DNA from 3 places in the Streptomyces sp. NBC_00873 genome. Region 2 is predicted to be linked to each of the others. Evidence: riboswitches for the same ligand, from Rfam matches in the RefSeq annotation. Region 2 holds a riboswitch; each other region holds the start of a gene.

Region 1 (6,943 bases), 1.7 Mb from region 2:
GGCGAACAGGGTGCGCAGTTCGACGACGAGGCGTTCGCGCAGACTGCGGTCCAGCTGGCCGAGCGGCTCGTCCAGCATCAGCAGCTTCGGCCGCGGGGCGAGCGCCCGCGCGAGGGCGACACGCTGCTGTTCGCCGCCGGACAGCGCGGCGACGGCCCGCCGTTCGGCGCCGGGCAAGCCCACCAGTTCGAGGAGTTCGGCGACCCTGCGGTCCTGGTCGCCGCGTGTGACACCGCGCATGCGCAGCCCGAAGGCGACGTTGGCGCCGACGTCCCGGTGCGGAAAGAGCTGATGATCCTGGAACATCAGGCCGAGACCGCGCCGGTGCACCGGAACGCCGGTCTGGTCGACGCCGTCGAGGAGCACCCGGCCGCCGTCCGGCGGGTGCAGTCCGGCGACCACGCGCAACAGGGTCGACTTGCCGCTGCCGCTGGGCCCCAGGACGCAGACGATCTCGTGGTCCGCGACCCTCAGATCCACCGCGTCGAGCGCCGCCCGCTTCCCGAAGAGGACCGTGGCGGATTCCAGTGTCAGCATGTCCAGAACACCCCGAGCATCGTCAGAACTCCCCGGACCGGTCGGGGCGGATACGTTCGAGCAGCAGCAGCGACACCGCGCACACCAGCATCAGAATCGTGCTGAGCGCCATCGCCTGCCCGTAGTTGAGCTCCCCGGACCGTCCCAGCAGCCGCGCCACGGCCACCGGCAGGGTCGGGTTGTCGGGCCGCGCGATGAACACCGTCGCCCCGAACTCGCCGAGCGACACGGCGAACGCGAAGCCCGCCGCGACCAGCACCGCTCTTCGCACCAGCGGCAGATCGACCTCGCGCCAGGCCCGCAGCCGCGACGCCCCGAGCACCGCCGCCGCCTCCCGGAGCCGCCCGTCCACCGCCCGCAGGACCGGCAGCATCGTCCGTACGACAAAGGGAACGCCGACCAGCGCCTGGGCGAGCGGCACCAGGATCCACGAAGTCCGCAGGTCCAGCGGGGGCCTGTCCAGCGTGATCAGAAAACCGAAGCCGACGGTGACGGCGGACACCCCGAGAGGCAGCATCAGCAGCGCGTCGAAACCCCGGGCCAGCCGCCCGGCCAGGGGGGTCCCCCCGGCCGAGTCCGTTCGAGGCTGGGGGAGCGTCAGCGCGGCCGCCGCCAGCCCGCCGACGATCAGCGCGATCACAGTCGCGACCAGCGCGTACTGCATTGAGTTCCCGATCGCTTCGAGAGGTGCGACCAGGAACGTGCTGCCGCTCGCCTCCGCGGACTGCAGGGCGCGGTAGTAGCCGAAGCCGTAGCCGCCGGGGGTGTCCAGCGAACGTTCCACGAGCACACCGAGCGGCAGCAGGATCAACACCAGCACCGTCAGCAGGACCCCGCCGAGCAGCGCCCACTGCCCGGTGCCGCGCGGCCTGCGGGAGGTCTGCGCCGGATCGACCAGCTTCAGCGCCGTTTCCCTGCGCCGCACGGTCCACGCGTGCACGGCCAGGATCGCGCCGACCGCGGCGAACTGAACCAGCGTCAGCACGGCGGCTGTCGAAAGGTCGAGGAGCTGGGCGGTCTGCCGGTAGATCTCGACCTCCAGCGTGGAGTAGGCCGGACCGCCGAGGATCTGTACGACCCCGAAGGAGGTGAACGTGAAGAGGAAGACCATCAGCCCAGCGGCGGCCACCGCGGGCGCGAGGGCCGGCAGAGTGACCCGCCGCCACGCCGCGAACCGCCCGGCGCCCAGCACCCGGGCTGCCTCCTCCTGCCGCGGGTCGAGCTGCGACCACAGTCCGCCGACGGTCCGCACGACGACCGCGTAGTTGAAGAAGACATGGGCGAGCAGGATCGCCCACACCGTGGTGTCGAGACGCACGCCCGCCAGTTCGTCGAGGAAACCGCCGCGCCCCAGCAGCGCCAGGAAGGCCGTCCCCACGACAACGGTCGGCAGGACGAACGGCACGGTGACGACCGCCCGCAGCACCTGCTTGCAGGGGAAGTCGAAGCGGGCGAAGACATACGCACCGGGCAGCGCGATCAACAGGGTCAGCGCGGTCGACGCGAGGGCCTGCCAGGTAGTGAACCAGAGGACGTCGAGGATGTCCGGCCGGGTCAGCACCTCGCCGATCCGGCCGAACTGCCAGGCGCCGTCGGCCTTCAGCCCGCGGCCGACGATCGCGACGACGGGGTAGGCGAAGAACAGCGCGAAGAACGTGACGGGCACGGCCATCAGACCGAGCCGCACCACGCTCCCCCGCCACGCCCCCGCGCGCCGGGGATCCGCGAGCCCGGACCGGGCGCGCGAACCCTTCCCGCCCGCGCCCGGACCGCGTACGGGACTCTTCGCTACTTCACTACGAGCGAGGACCACGACTGGACCCACTGCTCACGGTTCTTGGCGATGGCGTCCGGGGCCACGGTGGTGGGCCTGTCGACCGTAGCGCCGAACTCCGTGAAGAGCTCCGGCAGCTTCGCGTCCTTGGTGACGGGGTTCACGAACATGTTGAGCGGCATGTCCTCCTGGAACTTCTTGCTGATCAGGAAGTCCAGCAGCGCCTTGCCGCCCGCCTCGTTCTTCGCGCCGTTCAGCAGACCGGCGAACTCGATCTGACGGAAGCACGTCCCTGTCGCGACACCGGTCGGAGCCTCGCTCGGCTGCGGCTTCGCGTAGAGCACCTCGACCGGCGGGCTGGAGGCGTACGAGACGACGAGCGGCCGGTCCGCCTTGGCCTTCGTGCCGCCCGCGGACCCGGAGAACTCCTCGTTGTACGCCTGCTCCCAGCCGTCGACCACCTTCACGCCGTTGCTCTTCAGCTTCTTCCAGTAGTCCTGGTATCCGCTCTCGCCGTAGGTGGCGACGGTGCCGAGGAGGAAGCCGAGACCGGGCGACGAGGTCGCGGCGTTCTCGGTGACGAGAAGGTTCTTGTACGCGGGCTTCGCCAGGTCGTCGAAGGTCTTCGGCGGCGCGAGCTTCTTGTCGGCGAAGTACTTCTTGTCGTAGTTGATGCAGATGTCGCCGGTGTCGATCGGAGTGACCCGGTGCTTGGCCGCGTCCAGCTGGGCGTCTGCCGCGACCCGGTCGATGCCCTTCGCCTCGTACGGGGTGAACAGTCCGTTGTCGAGGGCCCGGGAGAGCAGCGTGTTGTCGACGCCGAAGAACACATCACCTCGCGGGGAGCCCTTGGTCAGGATCTCCTGGTTGAGGGCAGCGCCTGCGTCACCGCTCTTCAGCACCTTGACCGTGTAGCCGGTCTCCTGCGTGAACGCCTTCAGCACGTCCTTGGAGGCGTTGAACGAGTCGTGGCTGACAAGGGTCACGGTCTTGGAGCCGGAGCCCTTCGTGTCACCGGCCCCTGACGCCGAGTCGTCGGAACTGCCGCAGCCGGCCAGTGCCGTGACGCCGAGCGCGGCGGCGAGGGCCGTCGCCGCGAGCTGCTTGGTCCCGCGCGTGGTGCGGGTGGTGCTCATTATGAATTCCTCCTGGGTTTGACCAGGAAGAGACGCGGCCCTGCCCTTGGAGAAGCGGGCAGGGCGCAACAGCATGAGTTGATGACCGAACTTCCTACCCGGAATGACCCGGGCGAGGTTCAGAGGGTCTGCGGCCAACCTGTCCTCGGTGCCGCACTCTCAGCGCTGTGGCGCTCCCCTGTCGGAATATGAAGTTGATTTCGGGCCCAGGTTACACGGGCCCTTTCGGCCTCAGCGCTCGGATGCCGCCAGCTGCCCGCAGGCCCCGTCGATCTCCTGGCCGCGGGTGTCCCGCACGGTCACGGGCACTCCGTGGGAGGCGATCGCATCGACGAACGCCTTCTCGTCCTCGGGCCGGGAAGCGGTCCACTTCGAGCCGGGCGTCGGGTTGAGCGGGATCAGGTTGACATGGACGCGCTTGCCTTTGAGGAGTCGGCCGAGCAGGTCACCGCGCCAGGCCTGGTCGTTGATGTCGCGGATCAGCGCGTACTCGATGGAGATCCGACGGCCGGACTTCTCCGCGTACTCCCACGCCGCGTCCAGCACCTCGCGTACCTTCCAGCGCGTGTTCACCGGCACGAGCGTGTCCCGCAGCTCGTCGTCCGGCGCGTGCAGCGAGACGGCGAGGCGGCACTTGAAGCCCTCGTCGGCAAAGCGCAGCATGGCCGGCACCAGGCCCACGGTGGAGACGGTGATGCCGCGCTGCGAAAGACCGAGACCGTCCGGCTCCGGGTCGGTCAGCCGGCGAATCGCGCCAACCACCCTCTTGTAGTTGGCGAGCGGCTCGCCCATGCCCATGAAGACGATGTTGGAGAGCCGCGCGGGCCCGCCCGGAACCTCCCCGTCACGCAACGCCCGCATGCCGTCCACGATCTGGTGGACGATCTCGGCGGTCGACAGGTTGCGGTCCAGACCGGCCTGCCCCGTCGCGCAGAACGGGCAGTTCATCCCGCATCCGGCCTGCGACGAGATGCACATCGTCACCCGCTCCGGGTAGCGCATCAGGACGGACTCGACCAGCGTCCCGTCGTGCAGCTTCCACAGCGTCTTACGGGTGGTGTCGTCGTCGCAGCTGATGTGCCGGACCACGGACATCAGGTCGGGGAACATCGCCTCGGCGAGCTTGTCCCGTGAACCGGCCGGGATGTTGGTCCACTCGGCCGGGTCGTGCGCGTACCGCGCGAAGTAGTGCTGTGACAGCTGCTGCGCGCGGAACGGCTTCTCGCCGATCGCGGCGATGGCTTCCTTGCGCTCGGCGGGCGTGAGGTCGGCGAGGTGCCGCGGCGGCTTCTTGGCTCCGCGGGGCGCGACGAAAGTGAGTTCTCCGGGCTTAGGCATGGTTTCTCCAGTGTCGCAGACACGCCGTGGTGCCAGCAGTCGTCGCCGGCTCAGGCGGGACAGGGTGCGACCGCGCCCGGTCGACGGTGCTCCTTGCCGGTCGCCATTGGCGGCCCCGACGGCCCACAGACGGCCCGGCCGCGCCCGCGGACCGTGACCGATCGCACGACACGCACGTGGTGCGCACAGCAGCCCACCGCCACTTAGAATCGAATATGTGTCCGAAAATCTCTCTCGTCCAGTGACCTGCGCATCGTGCGCGAGTGGCAGGCGTGTCGGCCGGGCGAACAGATCGCACCACCGCCGAGCCGGATGAACGCGGGTGGCGCGCCCCAGACCGACGCCGTCCGCACGGGCGACTGTGGCATGAGCGGACAGAGAACGCGGACGACGCGGCGCGATCAGGCCCTGCGCGCACTTAGGCCGACCGGCAATGGGGGGTGGGTGAAGGAGCGGGGCTGGGGTGCGTGCATCGCAAGGCGGAGGATTGGGCCATGGCGGAGCCAAGGTGATTGACGACAACGCCGCGAGGTGCGTGCCCCAGCCCCGTGACGCCGCCCCTCCAATTGCCGGTCGGCCTTACAGAGGACGGCATCGCGGCTTGCCCGTAGCGCCGGCCTGACAGAAAGCCAAGAGAGCCAGGAGTGCTTTGAGCCACGAGCTGTCGGACCCCGAGGACACGTGTGACGTACCGATCACCGTGCACCGAGCAGCGGGAGCGGGTGGCCGTCGGGTCACGATCCGCGCTCAGACCGCGGGCCTCGCTCACAGCGACGCCGACGTGGTCGAGTTCCTGCGCCGCGCCGGACTGCCGGACGCCGATGACGTGCTGGACGACCCCCGGTGGGTGAAGTGGCAGGGCGGGAGACCGCACGAATACGGCGCGGCCTAAGGGCTGTCCCCCGGCGTCTCGGGCGACGACGGAGACACAACTCCGGCTGCACGCCTTCCCGTACCTCGGACCGCGGCCCCTCGCATCGTTCGACATCACCCCGCGGAAGCCTGCGCCTGCCGAGTCCGGCTCATCGCGCAGACAGAGGAGTGAGGGCCCGCCATCCTGTGGATCACGGACCCTCACTCATAAAAACGCAGGTCAGGCTGGGCGCCGGCCCGGCTTCTCAGCTGGAGCCGACGAAAAGCACCAGCAGGAGCCAGACCACCGGAGCGGTCGGCAGCAGCGAGTCCAGTCGGTCCATGATCCCGCCGTGACCGGGGAGCAGCGTGCCCATGTCCTTGATCCCGAGATCCCGCTTGATCATGGACTCGCCCAGGTCGCCCAGAGTGGCGCTGGCAGCGACCGCCAGGCCGAGCAGCAGCCCCTGCCACCAGGTGCCGTCGTCGATCAGGAACTGCATGCACAGCGCACCGGCGACCATCGCGAAGGCGACCGCTCCGAACAGTCCCTCGCGGGTCTTCCCGGGGCTGATCCGTGGCGCGAGCTTGTGCTTCCCGAAGCGCCAGCCGACCGCGTACGCGCCCGTGTCGCTGACGACGGTCAGCAGGAGGAAGGTGAGGACCCGCTGCGGCCCGTCGTCGGCGCTCAGCAGCATCGCGACGAAGGTGGCCAGGAAGGGTACGTAGAACGCGGCGAAAACACCGGCCGTGACGTCCTTGAGGTACCCCTCGGGCGGCTCGGTCATCCGCCAGACGAGCACCGCCAGGGCGGTCAGGGCCATGGCGACCCAGGCGCCCTCGGCTCCGCGCACATAGCCGGCCACGATCATCGCCGCGCCGCCGATCGCGAGCGGTACGAGCGGTGCCTTGATGCCCTTGCGCTCCTGCAGCCGGGAGGTGAGCTCCCAGAGGCCGACGACGACGGCGATCGCTATCACGCCGATGAAGACGGCCTTCACGATGAAGAGCGAGGCGGCGATGACGGCCCCGAGCCCCACACCGACCCCTATGGCGGCTCGCAGGTCACGGCCCGCACGTTTCTTCTGCGGGGGCGGCGGCGCGGTGGACATGGGCTCCTGCGGCTTCTCGTCACGGTACGGGGGACCGCCGCGCCGGCCGACGGCTCCCCCGTACCGGTCATCACGGTCGTCAGCGTCTCTACCTGCATCGGGAACGTCCGGCACGATGGGCATGGGCCGAGTCTGCTGGGCGTCATGCACATCGTGTACAGGACCTGCCGGGGCAGCCCTCATCTCGGGCGTAC
Region 2 (6,943 bases):
TCGTTCGTGTTCTCTATCAGTATCTGAAAAATCACTCCTTGTGATCTGCTATCGCGTGCACCACGATGGCGTCAATAGGGCCATGGGGGATCATTCCTGGCCAGATTCAACTACTGCGGGGTTGGACGATGCGCGAGTCGGTTCAAGCTGAGGTCATGATGAGCTTTCTCGTTTCCGAGGAGCTCTCATTCCGTATCCCGGTGGAACTCCGGTACGAGGTGTGCGATCCGTATGCGATCCGGATGACCTTCCACCTGCCCGGCGACGCCCCCGTCACCTGGGCTTTCGGCCGTGAGCTGCTGCTGGACGGCCTCAACAGCCCCAGCGGCGACGGCGATGTGCACATCAGCCCCACGGAGCCCGAGGGACTCTCCGACGTACACATCCGGCTGCAGGTCGGGACGGATCGCGCCCTGTTCAGGGCCGGGACAGCGCCACTCGTTGCGTTTCTCGACCGCACGGACAAGCTCGTGCCCCTGGGGCAGGAGTGCACGCTGAGTGACTTCGAGGGCAGCCTGGAAGAGGCGCTCGGCCGGATCCTGGCCAAGGAACAGAACGCCGGCTGAGGAAGAACTGCGCGGACGGCCTACCGGCCGATCGAACGCCGTATCTGCCGAACGGGTGATATGTGCTCCGCGTCGAGGTGCTCAATGCCTCGCCCTGCGACGCCGGCCCCTCCCGCCCCGTACGGGCGCCGAAGCTCCTGCTTCCGCGCCGAGCCCTGTGCGGTCCGCGGAGACGACCATTGCCGCGAGCACCGTCGTCACCGGCACCGAGGCGACCAGTCCGATCGAGCCGACCAGCGTCCGGACGATCTCCTCCGCCACGAGCTCGCTGTTGGCCACCGTCCCCACGCTGCTCTGCGCGATCGAGAACAGCAGCAGGAGGGGAAGCGCGGCGCCTGCGTAGGCGAGCACCAGCGTATTGACCACCGAGGCGATGTGGTCGCGACCGATCCTGATCCCTGCCCGGTACAGCTTTCGCGCACCCATGGTCGGGTCCGCCTGGTGCAGCTCCCAGACCGCCGACGTCTGGGTGACCGTCACGTCGTCGAGCACACCGAGCGAACCGATGATGACGCCGGCCAGCAGCAGGCCGCTCATGTCGATGTGCGGGTAGAGGCCGTGGATCAGACCGGTGCTGTCGTCGGTGTTCCCCGTCAGGCTCGCCCAGCCGATGAAGAGCGAACCGAGCAGCCCGATCAGCAGCAATGAGATCAGCGTGCCGATGACCGCGACCGAGGTACGTGCGGTCAGGCCATGACACATGTAGAGCGCGATGAGCATGATCGCGCTGGCACCGACGACCGCGACGAGCAGCGGATTCGACCCCTGAAGGATCGCGGGGAGGATGAACAGGGTCAGTACGGCGAACGACACCGCGAGCGCGACCAGCGCCATCAACCCGCGCATTCTGCCGACGACGACCACTGCGAGAGCAAAGAGCCCGGCCAGCAGCGCCATCGGGAACGTCCGGTTCACATCCGTCACGGAGTACTGCAGGTCATGGGGTGCGTCGGGGGCGTACGCCACGATCACGCCCTGACCCTCGCGCAACTGCCGAGGGGCGTCGGGCTGAACGATCTCGACGAACGTGCGCCCCTTGTCGTGCCCGGTCGTCACCTCGACCGTGGCCTTCCCGCACAGCCCCGGTTCCTGACCGGCGCCCGTGTCCCCCGATGGCGTCGTGGTGCCGCCCGTGACCGGCGTCTGCGCGGCATTCACGTCATTGCAGTCGACCTTGTCGACGCTCACCACCTTGCCCTGCTGGCTCTGCCGGTCGAAACCGACACCGGTGCGCTCGTGCGCGGGCGCACCGCCCGGCCAGAGAACCACCAGGCCGACAACGACCGCGGTGGCGAACGGGATCAGTACGGCCGCGATGACCTTGCGCAGATGTGTGGAGACCGGCGCAGCAGGGCCGTGGCTGTGCGAATGCCCGTGCTGATGGCTCTGCGATCCGGGGGCGCTCTGAAGGGACGTCACCGGTCGATCATCGCAAGAAGGAACAGGCCCTCTGTCCAGCACGCCGGAACAGGCGATAGCGTGGTGGCACCTTTGCACACGCGGGAGCTCGGAGCACCGGGCTGAGAGGGCGCTGATATCCGTACATCCGTACGGGACAGGCTGCGCCGACCGCCGAACCTGTTACCGGGTAATGCCGGCGTAGGGAGTAGGTCTCATGACCACATCGGACGCACGCACGCCTGCCTCGAACCAGAGCGACGAGGCCGGCACGTCCATCGGCTGGCACAAGGGATACGTCCAGGGCTCGCGCCCGGACATCCAGGTGCCGGTCCGAAAGGTGCACCTCACCAACGGCAAGACCGTGACGCTGTACGACACGTCGGGGCCGTACACCGATCCCGCCACCGAAACCGACGTACGGCGCGGTCTTGCACCCCTGCGGGAGAACTGGATCACCGCCCGCGGCGACACGGAGGAGTACGTGGGCCGCCCCGTCCGCCCCGAGGACGACGGGCTCAAGCACACCTCGCCGCGCGGCGGACTGCGTAACCTCGACGCCGTCTTCCCCGGCCGTCCGCGCCGTCCGCGCCGCAGCCGCGACGGGCAGCCCGTCACCCAGCTCGTGTACGCCCGCCGGGGCGAGATCACCCCGGAGATGGAGTACGTGGCGATCCGGGAGAACGTCGAACCCGAGGTCGTACGCAAGGAGATCGCGGCCGGCCGGGCGGTCCTGCCGGCCAACGTCAACCACCCGGAGACCGAGCCGATGATCATCGGCAAGCGGTTCCTGGTGAAGGTCAACGCCAACATCGGCAACTCCGCGGTCACTTCCTCCATCGAGGAGGAGGTCGAGAAGATGACCTGGGCGACGCGGTGGGGCGCCGACACGGTCATGGATCTCTCCACCGGCCGCAACATTCACACCACCCGCGAGTGGGTGCTGCGCAACTCCCCCGTGCCGATCGGCACCGTGCCCCTCTACCAGGCACTCGAAAAGGTCGACGGCAGGGCGGAGGAGCTGACCTGGGAGATCTACAAGGACACTGTGATCGAGCAGGCCGAGCAGGGCGTCGACTACATGACGGTCCACGCCGGCGTGCGGCTGCCGTATGTCCCGCTCACCGCCCGGCGCAAGACCGGGATCGTTTCCCGCGGCGGGTCGATCATGGCCGCGTGGTGCCTGGCGCACCACAAGGAATCGTTCCTGTACGAGAACTTCGAGGAGCTCTGCGAGATCCTCGCGACGTACGACGTGACGTACTCGCTGGGCGACGGACTGCGCCCCGGCTCGATCGCCGACGCCAACGACGAGGCGCAGTTCGCCGAACTGCGCACGCTGGGCGAGCTCAACTCGGTCGCCAAGCGGTTCGGCGTCCAGACCATGATCGAGGGCCCGGGCCATGTCCCGATGCACAAGATCAAGGAGAACATCGACCTCCAGCAGGAGATCTGCGAGGAGGCACCGTTCTACACGCTCGGCCCGCTGACCACCGATATCGCCCCGGCGTACGACCACATCACCTCGGGCATCGGCGCGGCGATGATCGCCTGGTGGGGGACGGCGATGCTCTGTTACGTCACGCCCAAGGAGCACCTGGGCCTGCCCAACCGGGACGACGTGAAGACGGGCGTCATCACCTACAAGATCGCGGCCCACGCTGCGGACCTCGCCAAGGGGCACCCGGGGGCGCAGGACTGGGACGACGCGCTGTCGGACGCGCGGTTCGAGTTCCGCTGGGAGGACCAGTTCAACCTGGCACTCGACCCGGACACGGCACGGGAGTTCCACGACGAGACGCTGCCGGCCGAGCCGGCGAAGACGGCCCACTTCTGCTCGATGTGCGGCCCGAAGTTCTGCTCGATGAAGATCAGCCGAAGCATCTCGGAGCAGTTCGGCGGCGACGAGCCCGCGGCGACCGAGGCCGAGATCGCCGAGGGCATGATGAAGAAGTCGGCGGAGTTCGCGGCCGCGGGCAACCGGGTGTACCTCCCGCTCACCGACTGAGCACGCCGTACCGGAACGGCCCACGCCCCCCGGAAGCCGCCGGGGGACGCGCGGGCCGCTCCACAGGCCACCCGCCGGGTGTCGGTGGGAGCCGTTACGTTTCTCGCGTGTGCAGGCCGGAAGCGGAGACGCAGGGGTGAGTGACGTGGAATCGGTTGTTCTGGTCTCCTATGCGGAGGGGTGGGATCTCGCCGCGCGTGCGCTGTGGAGGCCGCTGACCCCCGAGGCGGCGACGGACCGGGACTCGGCCGGATTGCCGTATGCCGTCGCGTACTGGATCACAGGACGGAACGAGCCGGTCGAGGTCCGTCTGGTGTCCTGGCAGGACCACTACACGGGTGTGTGGCTGTACGACGAGCAGGGCCGGCGTACACATCGGCTGGAGCTGCGCCTCCTCGACGACCGGCTGTTCCACCGTCAGGTGGAGAGCTGGCTCTATGCCGGGCCGGACATGCCGGAGTTCGACCGCACCTGCGCGCGGACGAAGCTGCGCATGCATCCGGGCCGCCGGGGAAGGACCTCGTGGGAGCCCCAGGGGGACGCGGGTTCCAGATTCGACACCCTGGCCGATGTCACCGAGGAGCAGCAGTGGTTGGCCGTGCCCGGGTTCGCCGACTGGCCGCTCTTCTCCGCCGAGCAGCAGGGACTGGCCGGGCCACTGGTGTTCCGGAACGCGGAGGCGCCCGAGGGGAGAGCCATCGGCCGGCCGGAGGACGCATGGCGACCTCCCCGACCGGCCGGTCCCGGCCACCTGGACGCCTTGTTCCGGCCCGGTACGCGCATGTCCACCCGTGACTTCCCCGTAATGACGGTCCTGGAGCCGAGCCCATGCGGGACACTCCGCGTGCCCGGCGGCCTGCTGGCCGTCGACTGTCCCGGAAACGACGAGGGGCCGAGAATTACGGTCACCGTCCCGCCCGGCGAGTACGTACTCGAAGAGGCGCGGGTCAGCGTCGGGTACGACTGCGAGTGGACCGGCGGCTGGGTGACCCGTACGGACACAACTGTCGTTCGGCTGCGGGTGAGTGACGCTCTTGTCGTGTCCTGGGAAATGGCCCTGGGTACGGACGACGATGTCCGGCTGCTCGGGGACGGCGAGGCGTATGGATTCAGCACGGACGGCGCCACCGGCTGCTTCGCCGACGCCGCGGCCTGGGAGCCCTTGCGGACGCTCTTCGAACGGGCGTTGATCGAGGGCGATCCGGAAGCCGGAGAGCATCTCTCCGATTCCATGTACATCCTGCGGACGGCGGACGAGACCTCGGCTGCCGATCTGATGGCGTTCGCGACGTGTGGGGACGGCACCTATCCCGTCTGGGTGGGGCGGTCGGCGTCAGGGAACGTCGTCTGCGTGGATGTGAAGGTGGACTACCTGCCCGACCTCAAGGTGCTCTGAGCCGGGAGACTGTGAGACCTGTCCCGGAGCGGTGCACTTCTTTGTACGGCGTACCGCACGGCTGTCGGTGCGACCGGGAGTACGGGAAGCCACTGGAGCCCGGTGCGGCGGGCGACGATCCCGTGGCGACGGCGCACGTTGTAGAGCTCTTCGCGCGGGATGTCCCTGACCTGCGCTGTCCGGCGGGCACGGACATGCTGCAGGCCACGATTCTTGGTGAGCCGAGGGGTGCTGATCCCACGGCCCGTGGCGCCGCCGGCTGGTGATTCCCCACCGCTCACGAGGCAGGCCGGGCCGCGGCGGCCGGTCAGTCCGGTTCGTGTTCCGGGCCGCCGAAGTCCGGGCTGGTGAAGTCCGGGCTCGTGAACGACGGGCGGGGGCCCGCCGCAGGCCCCTCGTCCGGCCCCGTGAAGTCCGGTCTGCTGTAGCCGATCTTCGGGATGCGGTTGGCCGACGGGTGCGGTGTGCGCGACGCGGCGCCTGCGGTGGGATCGACGAGTGCATCGCGCAGGAACGGCAGGATGCCGCGCTCCAGCAGCGCATGACGCCAGGCCTCCCTTGCGCGCGCCACCTCCTCCGGCAGTTCGTCCTCGGCATCCTCGGCGGGCAGCGCGGTCGATCCGTTGCGCAGCGCCGTGATGAGCAGTCCGACGGCGGCGACCAGTATCGCGGCCGCCGTCGCCGCCGCGAAGAACCACCCGGCGGCGACCATGGTGTCGGCGAACGAGGGGGGCCGGCTGAGCATCTTCAGCAGATAGCCGACCAGCAGGAAGATCAGTGCGGCGGTGCCCGCGAGCATCGGCGCCAGGACCGTGACGACCGCCCCTATCCCGGCGCCCGGCCGGTCCGGATCGTCTGCGTCGGAGCCGAGGCCCGAGCCCTGGGCGGAGTCGGTGGCCGGTCCGCGCAGCTCTTCGCGGGCCTTCACATAGTGGTCGTACTCGGTGGCCGCCGCCGTGGTGATCAGCGCCGTGGCGTTCAGTGCCATGGTACGCAGCTGTTCCGCGTTGAGCCGTTCGCCGACTCCGGCGAGATCCGGTCGTTCGTGAGCGTGACGCAGCGCGTCGCCGAGGATCCGCTCGTACTCGGGTCGGTCCTCGGCCAGCAGGTGCGGAGCGCTGTTCATGTGCATCCCCCGATGCTCCGTTGGGCCTGATTACCCGCTTTGGCCGGGCAGTTGGGCGGAAACGGAGGAGAGCCTGCTACTGATACGCCGATGGTAGAGCGCCCACGGCACGGGGTGACAGGGGGTTTCCGTAAATAGGCCCAGTGGTCGGCGTGGTCAGGTCGTGGATGCGTCTTCCCCGAAGACCGTCAGTCATGCAACGGCAGCTGGACGACCAGTAGCTTTCCGGCCATGGTCACGCCGCCGTCCATGGCGATCGCGAGCCCGTCCGCGTATACGTGCGGGCCCTCCACCACGGGGCCGGCGCTGTCCTCGCCGTCCTCCGAGCCGACCTCGCCGAGGAGATACGGAATGGGGCTGTGACCATGGACGATGCGCTGTCCGCCGTAGGCCGCCATCAGCTCCTGGACCGCCTGCGGACCCGCCTCGTCGCGGAAGGCGAACCGCTT
Region 3 (6,943 bases), 2.1 Mb from region 2:
AGCGCTCGACGAACGAGGCGTCCGTGGCGAGCGCCGGGTGCATCACCTTGAGGGCGAGCACCCGGTCGAGCCGGGTGTCCACGGCCCGGTAGACCGTGGCCATGCCGCCCACGGCGATGCGGGCATCGACGCGGTAGCGGCCGTCGAGCAGCTGCCCGACAAGAGGGTCCTGGAGGGTCGTATCCACGCAAGCGAGTCTACGAGCCACCGCGGACACGACCGACGGGCCGGGGCGATCCCGGGGCCGTACTGCAGCCGAGCCGTGACAGGGACATGCACTTCAGACCGACCGGCGATTGGGGGGCGGCGTCACGGGGCTGGGGCGCGTACCTCGCGGTGTTGTCGTCCATCACCATGTTCCCTAAGCTCTCGGCTTCGCTCGAGCAGGGGAGGCCCCATTCGCCATGGCTCAATCCTCCGCCTTGCGATGCACGCACCCCAGCCCCGCTCCTTCACCCACCCCCCCCATTGCCGGTCGGTCTCAGCAGCGTACGGACCCGGGGACGCGCGCTCAGAACGCCGGCCGCTCCGGGTCCAGCACCGCCCGGCCCTCCACCGGTGAGGAGGCCTCGGCGAAGTGGCGCCGCGGGATCCGGCCCGCGCGGTACGCCAGCCGCCCGCCGTCCACCGCGTGCCGCATCGCCGCCGCCATCAGCTCGGGCTCCTGCGCCCGGGTCACCGCCGACGCCAGCATCACCGCCGCGCACCCCAGCTCCATCGCGAGGGCCGCGTCCGATGCGGTCCCGGCGCCCGCGTCGAGAATGACCGGCACCCGGGCCTGCTCGACGATCAGCTGGAAGTTGTGCGGATTGCGGATGCCCAGCCCGGAGCCGATGGGGGAGCCGAGCGGCATGATCGCCGCGCATCCCACGTCCTCCAGTTTCCGGGCGAGCACCGGGTCGTCGCTGGTGTACGGCAGGACGGTGAACCCGTCGTCCACGAGGATCTCCGCGGCGTCCAGCAGCTCGACCGGGTCGGGCAGCAGAGTCCGCTCGTCGGCCACGACCTCCAGCTTGATCCAGTCGGTGCTCAGCGCCTCGCGGGCCAGCCGGGCGGTCAGCACGGCCTCGCCCGCGGTGAAGCAGCCCGCCGTGTTCGGCAGGACGCGGATCGAGAGGCGTTCGAGGACGGAGAGGACCGAGCCCTGCACGGTCGGGTCGAGGCGGCGCATCGCGACGGTGGTCAGCTCGGTGCCGGACGCTGTCAGGGAGCGTTCGAGCACGTCGAGGCTGGGCGCCCCTCCCGTTCCCATGATCAGCCGGGAGCCGAACGTGGTGCCGCCGAGGGTGAAGAGATCGTCGGACATGGTCAGCCTCCCTGGACCGCGGTGAGGACTTCGATCCGGTCGCCGTCGGCGAGGGCGGCGGCCGACCAGCGGCTGCGCGGGACGACGGTCTCGTTGAGGGCCGCGGCGACCCCGGAGGGCGCCGCCGTCAGAGTCGCCACAAGGGTCTCCAGGGTGGTGCCCGCGGCGATCGGACGAGGATCGCCGTTCACGGAGACGGTGAGCGGAAGGGAGTCGGTCATGCGGGCTGCTCCTGACGTACGGAGGCGGAGGGCGGTACGGGGGCGGGTGCGAATCGTTCCGGGGCGAAGGGGTGGGCCACGGGGGGCAGCTCGCCGGTGGTCAGCAGCTCGGCCATGGCGTCACCGGTGACGGGGGTGAGCAGCACGCCGTTGCGGTGGTGGCCGGTGGCGAGGTGGAGGCCTGGCAGGGTGGTGGGGCCGAGCAGCGGGGCGTTGTCGGGGGAGGCGGGGCGAAGGCCGGCCCGGGTCTCGGTGAGCGGCAGTTCGGTGATGCCGGGCACCAGCTCGTGGGCGTCGCGCAGCAGCTCGTACACCCCGCCCGCCGTGACGGTGGTGTCCCAGCCCATCTCCTCGCTGGTCGCGCCGACGACGAGCTCGCCGTTCTCGCGCGGGACGAGATAGACGTGGCTGCCCCGGACCACGGCCCGCACGGTGCGGGTGAGGAACGGTGCGTAAGCGGCGGGCACGGTCAGCCGGAGCACCTGTCCCTTCACGGGCCGCACCGGGGGAACGACCTCGTCCGGCAGCCCGGCGAGCCGCCCGCTGAGGCTGCCCGCGGCGAGTACGACCTGGTCGGCGGCCAGCTCCGTACCGGCCGCGAGTACGGCTCCGGCGGCCCGGTCCCGTGCCACCCTGAGGCGTTCCACCCAGTCGCGGTGGAAGACCACCCCGGCCCGTTCGCAGGCCGTCAGCAGAGCGGCGGCCAGTCGGCGGGGATCGACCTGGTGGTCGCCGTCGACCCGCAGACCGCCGCGCACGCCCGGCGCCAGCATGGGCTCCAGCCGGCGGCACTCACGGCCGGTGAGCCACTCCGACTCCAACCCCGAACGCTGCTGCAGCAGATGCAGCTCCCGCAGATGGGCGCGGTCGTCGGAGTCCAGGGCGACCGCCAGGGTGCCGCAGGCGCGGAAGCCGATGTCCTGGCCGCTCGCCGCCTCCAGTTCGGCCGCGAAGGCCGGGTAGCGCGCGGCGGACGCGACATTGAGGCCGAGCAGCATCTGCTCGCCGTAGTGGAGTTCGGTGACGGCGGCGAGCATCCCGGCCGCGACCTGGGCGGCCCCGCCGCCCGGTTCGGGGTCGACGACCGCGGTGCGCAGACCGCGCTGCGCAGCCCGCCAGGCGGTCACCAGACCGATGATCCCGCCCCCGATGACGAGGACGTCGGATCCTTGTGCGCATACGGATGTGTTCCCGGAAGAACGCATGGGCGTCCAGCCCCTCCCTTCGCCGGCATGACCCGGATCAGGTTCGTACGGTCGGAGGCCGCTCAGCCTCCCTCTCAGCCCGGTGCGTCCGGGCTCCCGCGAGTGTCTTACGGTGGCCACCCTAGACCCCGTCCCCCCGGCCCCTGTAAGGGAGCAGCCATCGTGGCCCGTTCGCTCGACGGACTCGTCCTCTCGCCGGTCGCCGACCAGGCGCCGGGCCAGGTCGGCACCCGTACCCGCTTCACGTACCACGAGGAGGACGGCCGGATCTGGGCCGAGTACGCGGGCGGCGACGTGGTCCGGGGCCATCTCGTCGGCACCAGGACCGCCGATCGACTCGACTTCCTCCCCCATGGCCTCAAAGGCATGGGAGGTGCCCCCTCCGTCCAGTTGAAGCAGGACGGAACGACATCCTCCGGACACTGCCTCTCCACCGTCGTCGACCTCGCGGACGGCCGCGTACGGCTGGACGAGCGGTGGGAGTGGGAGTCGCAGGAGGGCAGCGGGACGAGCGTGGTCGAGGAACTGTCTAGCTGACGGACCGTCAGGTGTTTAAGGCCGACCGGCAATTGGGGGGTGGGTGAAGCAGGGGCTGGGGTGCGTGCATCGCAAGGCGGAGGATTGAGCCATGGCGAATGGGGCCTCCCCTGCTCGAGCGAAGCCGAGAGCTTAGGGAACATGGTGATGGACGACAACGCCGCGAGGTGCGTGCCCCAGCCCCGTGACGCCGCCCCCCTCAATCGCCGGTCGGTCTAGGGTGGACAGGTGAGCGAGCAGCAGACTGAGCAGCCGGACCGGCGGACCGAGCGCCGTATCGTCATCGTCGGTGCGGGCATGGCCGGTGTGCAGACCGCGGTGGCCCTGCGGGAACAGGGCTTCACCGGCCCGGTCACCCTGATCGGCGCCGAACCCCACCAGCCCTACGACCGGCCGCCGCTGTCCAAAGGGGTGCTGCTCGGCAAGGCCGAGGACTCCGCCTTCGACGTCGATTTCGATGCACTGGACATCGATCTGCAACTGGGCCGCGAAGTCACCGGTGTGCGCCCCGGCGCGCATGAGCTGGACACCCCGTCGGGACCCGTGCCCTACGACGTGCTGGTGATCGCGACCGGCGCCGAACCGGTCGTCCTGCCCGGCGCCGAGGGCGTTCCCGGCGTCCATCTGCTGCGCACCCTCGACGACGCGGCGCGGCTGCGCCCCGTCCTCGACGAGCAGCACGGCGTCGTGGTCGTCGGCGCGGGCTGGATCGGCGCCGAGTTCGCCACCGCGGCCCGCGCCGCGGGCTGCGAGGTCACCGTCGTCGAGGCCGCCGACCGGCCCCTCGCGGGCGCCATGCCCGCCGAGGTCGCCGCCCCGATGACCGCCTGGTACGCCGAGAGCGGCGCCGAACTCCTCACCGGAGCCCGGGTCGCCCGCATCGAACCCGGCCGGGTGATCCTCGCGGACGGCCGCACGATCCCGGCCGGAGCGGTCGTCGTCGGAATCGGCGCACGGCCCGCCACCGGCTGGCTGGCCGGCTCCGGCATCGCGCTCGGCCCCGACGGATCGGTGACCGCCGACGGGGCGCTGCACGCCTCGCTCCCCGATGTGTACGCGGTCGGTGACTGCGCCTCGTTCCCCTCCGCCCGGTACGGCGAACGCCTTCTCGTCCACCACTGGGACAACGCCCTCCAGGGCCCGCGGACCGCCGCCGCCAACATCATCGGCGCCGCTGCCGACGGTGACCCCGCGCCGCTGACGTACGACCCCGTGCCGTACTTCTGGTCCGAGCAGTTCGACCGGTTCGTGCAGTACGCGGGTCACCACGGGAGCGCCGACACCCTGCTGTGGCGCGGCGATCCCGCCAACCCCGCCTGGTCGGTGTGCTGGCTGCGCGACGGCGTCCTGGTCGCGGTCCTCGCCGTGGGCCGGCCGCGCGATCTGGCGCAGGGGCGCAAGCTCATCGAGGCGGGGGTGCGGCTCGATCCGGAGCGGGCCGGTGACCCGTCCGTACCGCTGAAGTCGGCGACTCGTCAGTAGGCGTACGGGCAACGAACGTTGACGTCCGCTATGTGGACAACCCCTTGGGCGGGGATAAAAGTTAGTGCACTGTGCATCTTTTAGAGTGCTCATTTCATATCTCTTCAAAGGATGCGCATGTTTCGACACAGATGGGCCCGCGCGCTGCGCGGAATCTCCATGGCCTCGGCGTCGATCGCCCTCGTCGGAGGCGCACTCGCCGCCCCGGCGTACGCGGGCACCGCTCCCCAGCCCGGTTCCAACCCGGCTGTCGACTACCAGGACCCGATCGACGCGCTGCCGCCGGTTTCCCGCCCGGACACCAAGCACTGCTCGGTGACGGCCGTCGACCACGACTTCGGCTACACCCTCGGCGGACCGCCGTACACCACCACGCTCACCCCGCCCGAGACGTGCAAGGGTCCGTGGAACAAGGTCGTCCTCGACTGGTCGGGCAGCGTGAAGGGGCGTCAGTACGACCGCCTCGCCGCGGTCTTCATCGGTGGCGCGGAGGTCTTCCGCACCAGCACCGCCGAGCCCGACGACGACGGCATCAGCTGGCACGTCGCCAAGGACATCACCGACTTCGCGCCGCTCCTCAAGGACCCGCAGAAGCTCCAGCTCGAACTGGGCAATGTCGTCAACGACACGTACACCGGCGTGTACAAGATCAACCTGAAGATCACGTACTACCAGGCCGACAAGCGTCACCCGGCCGCCACCACGGCCGACCGCATCGTCCCGCTCGGTAACACCGGCTCCACCGGCGCCCCCTGGATGAACGTCGGCAAGGGCGGCTCCACCCGCACCGAGGTCACCTTCCCGCGCAATCTGACCCGCGCGCGCCTGGAGGTCTACGCACGTGGGGGCGGCTGCGACGAGCAGTGGTTCGACGCGGTCCCCAGCGACCTGGCGGAAACCGCTCCGGACTACCTCTGCGGCGGCGGCCCCTACCGTGAGGTGCAGGTCGCGGTGGACGGACAGCCCGCCGGTCTCGCCCAGCCGTACCCCGTGGTGTACTCCGGCGGCATCGTGCCGACCCTGTGGCGCCCGATCCCGGCCATCGACCAGTTCAAGACCGAGGCGTACGACATCGACCTCACCCCCTTCGCGGGTCTGCTGGCCGACGGCAAGCCGCACGCCATCAGCATCACCCCGTACGGTGCGGCCGACGGCTGGACCGTCGACGGTTCGCTCTTCCTCGACACGGACGCGCACGCGTCCCGCACGAGCGGCAAGGTGACCACCAACACGCTCAGCCACACCCCGGTCGTGAAGACCGTCCAGACCCCGGGCAAGGACGGCTCCACGGACGTCTCCGTGTCGACCGGCCGCTCCTGGAAGATCTCGGGCTATGTCGAGACCTCGAAGGGCCGGGTCACCACCACCGTCGAGCAGGAATTCGCGTACACCAACACGGACACGGTCTCCAGGACCGGGCAGCAGCAGACGATGCACCAGCGCGACCACGGCGCCACCACGGTGACGACCACGACGGGCGGGCGTACCAGCGCACAGCGGCACGCCTGGTCCTACCCCATCGACGTCGACATGGACATCCCGGTCTACGGCGACTACAACAACTACGACCTGAGGGCCGCCGTCACCCAGCGCCGTGTGCTGATCGACACCTCCCGGACGGGCTCCGCGCGTACGTGGCGCACGGACGCCGTCACGGACGACACCGTGGACTCGACCGGCAACCTCGCCCGCACGGGCGGCGTGGTCACCGCCGCGGACGGAGCCTCGGCCGAGAAGTACCGGGGCACCACCGACACCGGAGCCTGCTACTCGCGTGTCCTGGAGTCCGCCCATGGCTGGATCACCAGCGACCAGCAGTCCGGTTGCCGCGTCGCGGACGTGGTTCGCGAGGCCCTGAAGGGATGAGTCCGGGTATCGGCTGTCAGTGCGGGATGGCAGGCTTGTCCTGTGACCGAGATTGACGCAAAGATCGATGCTCTCGTCCCTGCCTGGCTCCACCTCCCCGACATCGCAGAAATGTTCGATGTCGAGGTGACGCGTGTGCGGCAGCTGGTCAAGGAAGGCCAGCTCATCGCCGTACGACGTGGTGAGAACCGGGCGCTCCAGGTGCCTGCTGCCTTCATCGACGGCAACAAGGTGGTCAAGGGCCTCTCCGGCACCCTGACGCTCCTGAGGGACGACGGCTACTCCGACGAAGAGATGTTGGAATGGCTCTTCACCCCTGACCCGAC

The links. A riboswitch is a leader RNA that binds a small molecule or an ion and turns the genes downstream of it on or off. The one in region 2 is predicted to bind thiamine pyrophosphate.
Region 1: linked by a shared signal. The riboswitch ahead of OH809_RS12800 (thiamine ABC transporter substrate binding subunit) and the one ahead of thiC (phosphomethylpyrimidine synthase ThiC) in region 2 are both predicted to bind thiamine pyrophosphate.
Region 3: linked by a shared signal. The riboswitch ahead of thiO (glycine oxidase ThiO) and the one ahead of thiC (phosphomethylpyrimidine synthase ThiC) in region 2 are both predicted to bind thiamine pyrophosphate.

The regions. Positions count from the first base shown of each region.
Region 1 is NZ_CP108803.1:2,871,166-2,878,108, forward strand. It holds gene OH809_RS12790 (ABC transporter ATP-binding protein) at 1-537, opposite strand, end outside; gene OH809_RS12795 (ABC transporter permease) at 560-2,209, opposite strand; gene OH809_RS12800 (thiamine ABC transporter substrate binding subunit) at 2,326-3,447, opposite strand; TPP riboswitch at 3,521-3,637, opposite strand; gene rlmN (23S rRNA (adenine(2503)-C(2))-methyltransferase RlmN) at 3,679-4,785, opposite strand; gene OH809_RS12810 (DUF6233 domain-containing protein) at 5,098-5,301, shown strand; gene OH809_RS12815 (hypothetical protein) at 5,435-5,677, shown strand; gene OH809_RS12820 (phosphatidate cytidylyltransferase) at 5,904-6,943, opposite strand, start outside.
Region 2 is NZ_CP108803.1:4,602,865-4,609,807, reverse strand. It holds gene OH809_RS21215 (IclR family transcriptional regulator) at 1-27, shown strand, start outside; gene OH809_RS21210 (SsgA family sporulation/cell division regulator) at 129-566, shown strand; gene OH809_RS21205 (YibE/F family protein) at 648-1,985, opposite strand; TPP riboswitch at 2,056-2,189, shown strand; gene thiC (phosphomethylpyrimidine synthase ThiC) at 2,182-3,972, shown strand; gene OH809_RS21195 (DUF4241 domain-containing protein) at 4,109-5,368, shown strand; gene OH809_RS21190 (hypothetical protein) at 5,676-6,500, opposite strand; gene OH809_RS21185 (metallophosphoesterase) at 6,683-6,943, opposite strand, start outside.
Region 3 is NZ_CP108803.1:6,725,069-6,732,011, forward strand. It holds gene pknB (Stk1 family PASTA domain-containing Ser/Thr kinase) at 1-187, opposite strand, end outside; gene OH809_RS31045 (thiazole synthase) at 512-1,306, opposite strand; gene thiS (sulfur carrier protein ThiS) at 1,309-1,527, opposite strand; gene thiO (glycine oxidase ThiO) at 1,524-2,732, opposite strand; TPP riboswitch at 2,730-2,842, opposite strand; gene OH809_RS31060 (hypothetical protein) at 2,895-3,269, shown strand; gene OH809_RS31065 (NAD(P)/FAD-dependent oxidoreductase) at 3,498-4,751, shown strand; gene OH809_RS31070 (peptide-N4-asparagine amidase) at 4,869-6,617, shown strand; gene OH809_RS31075 (Rv2175c family DNA-binding protein) at 6,660-6,943, shown strand, end outside.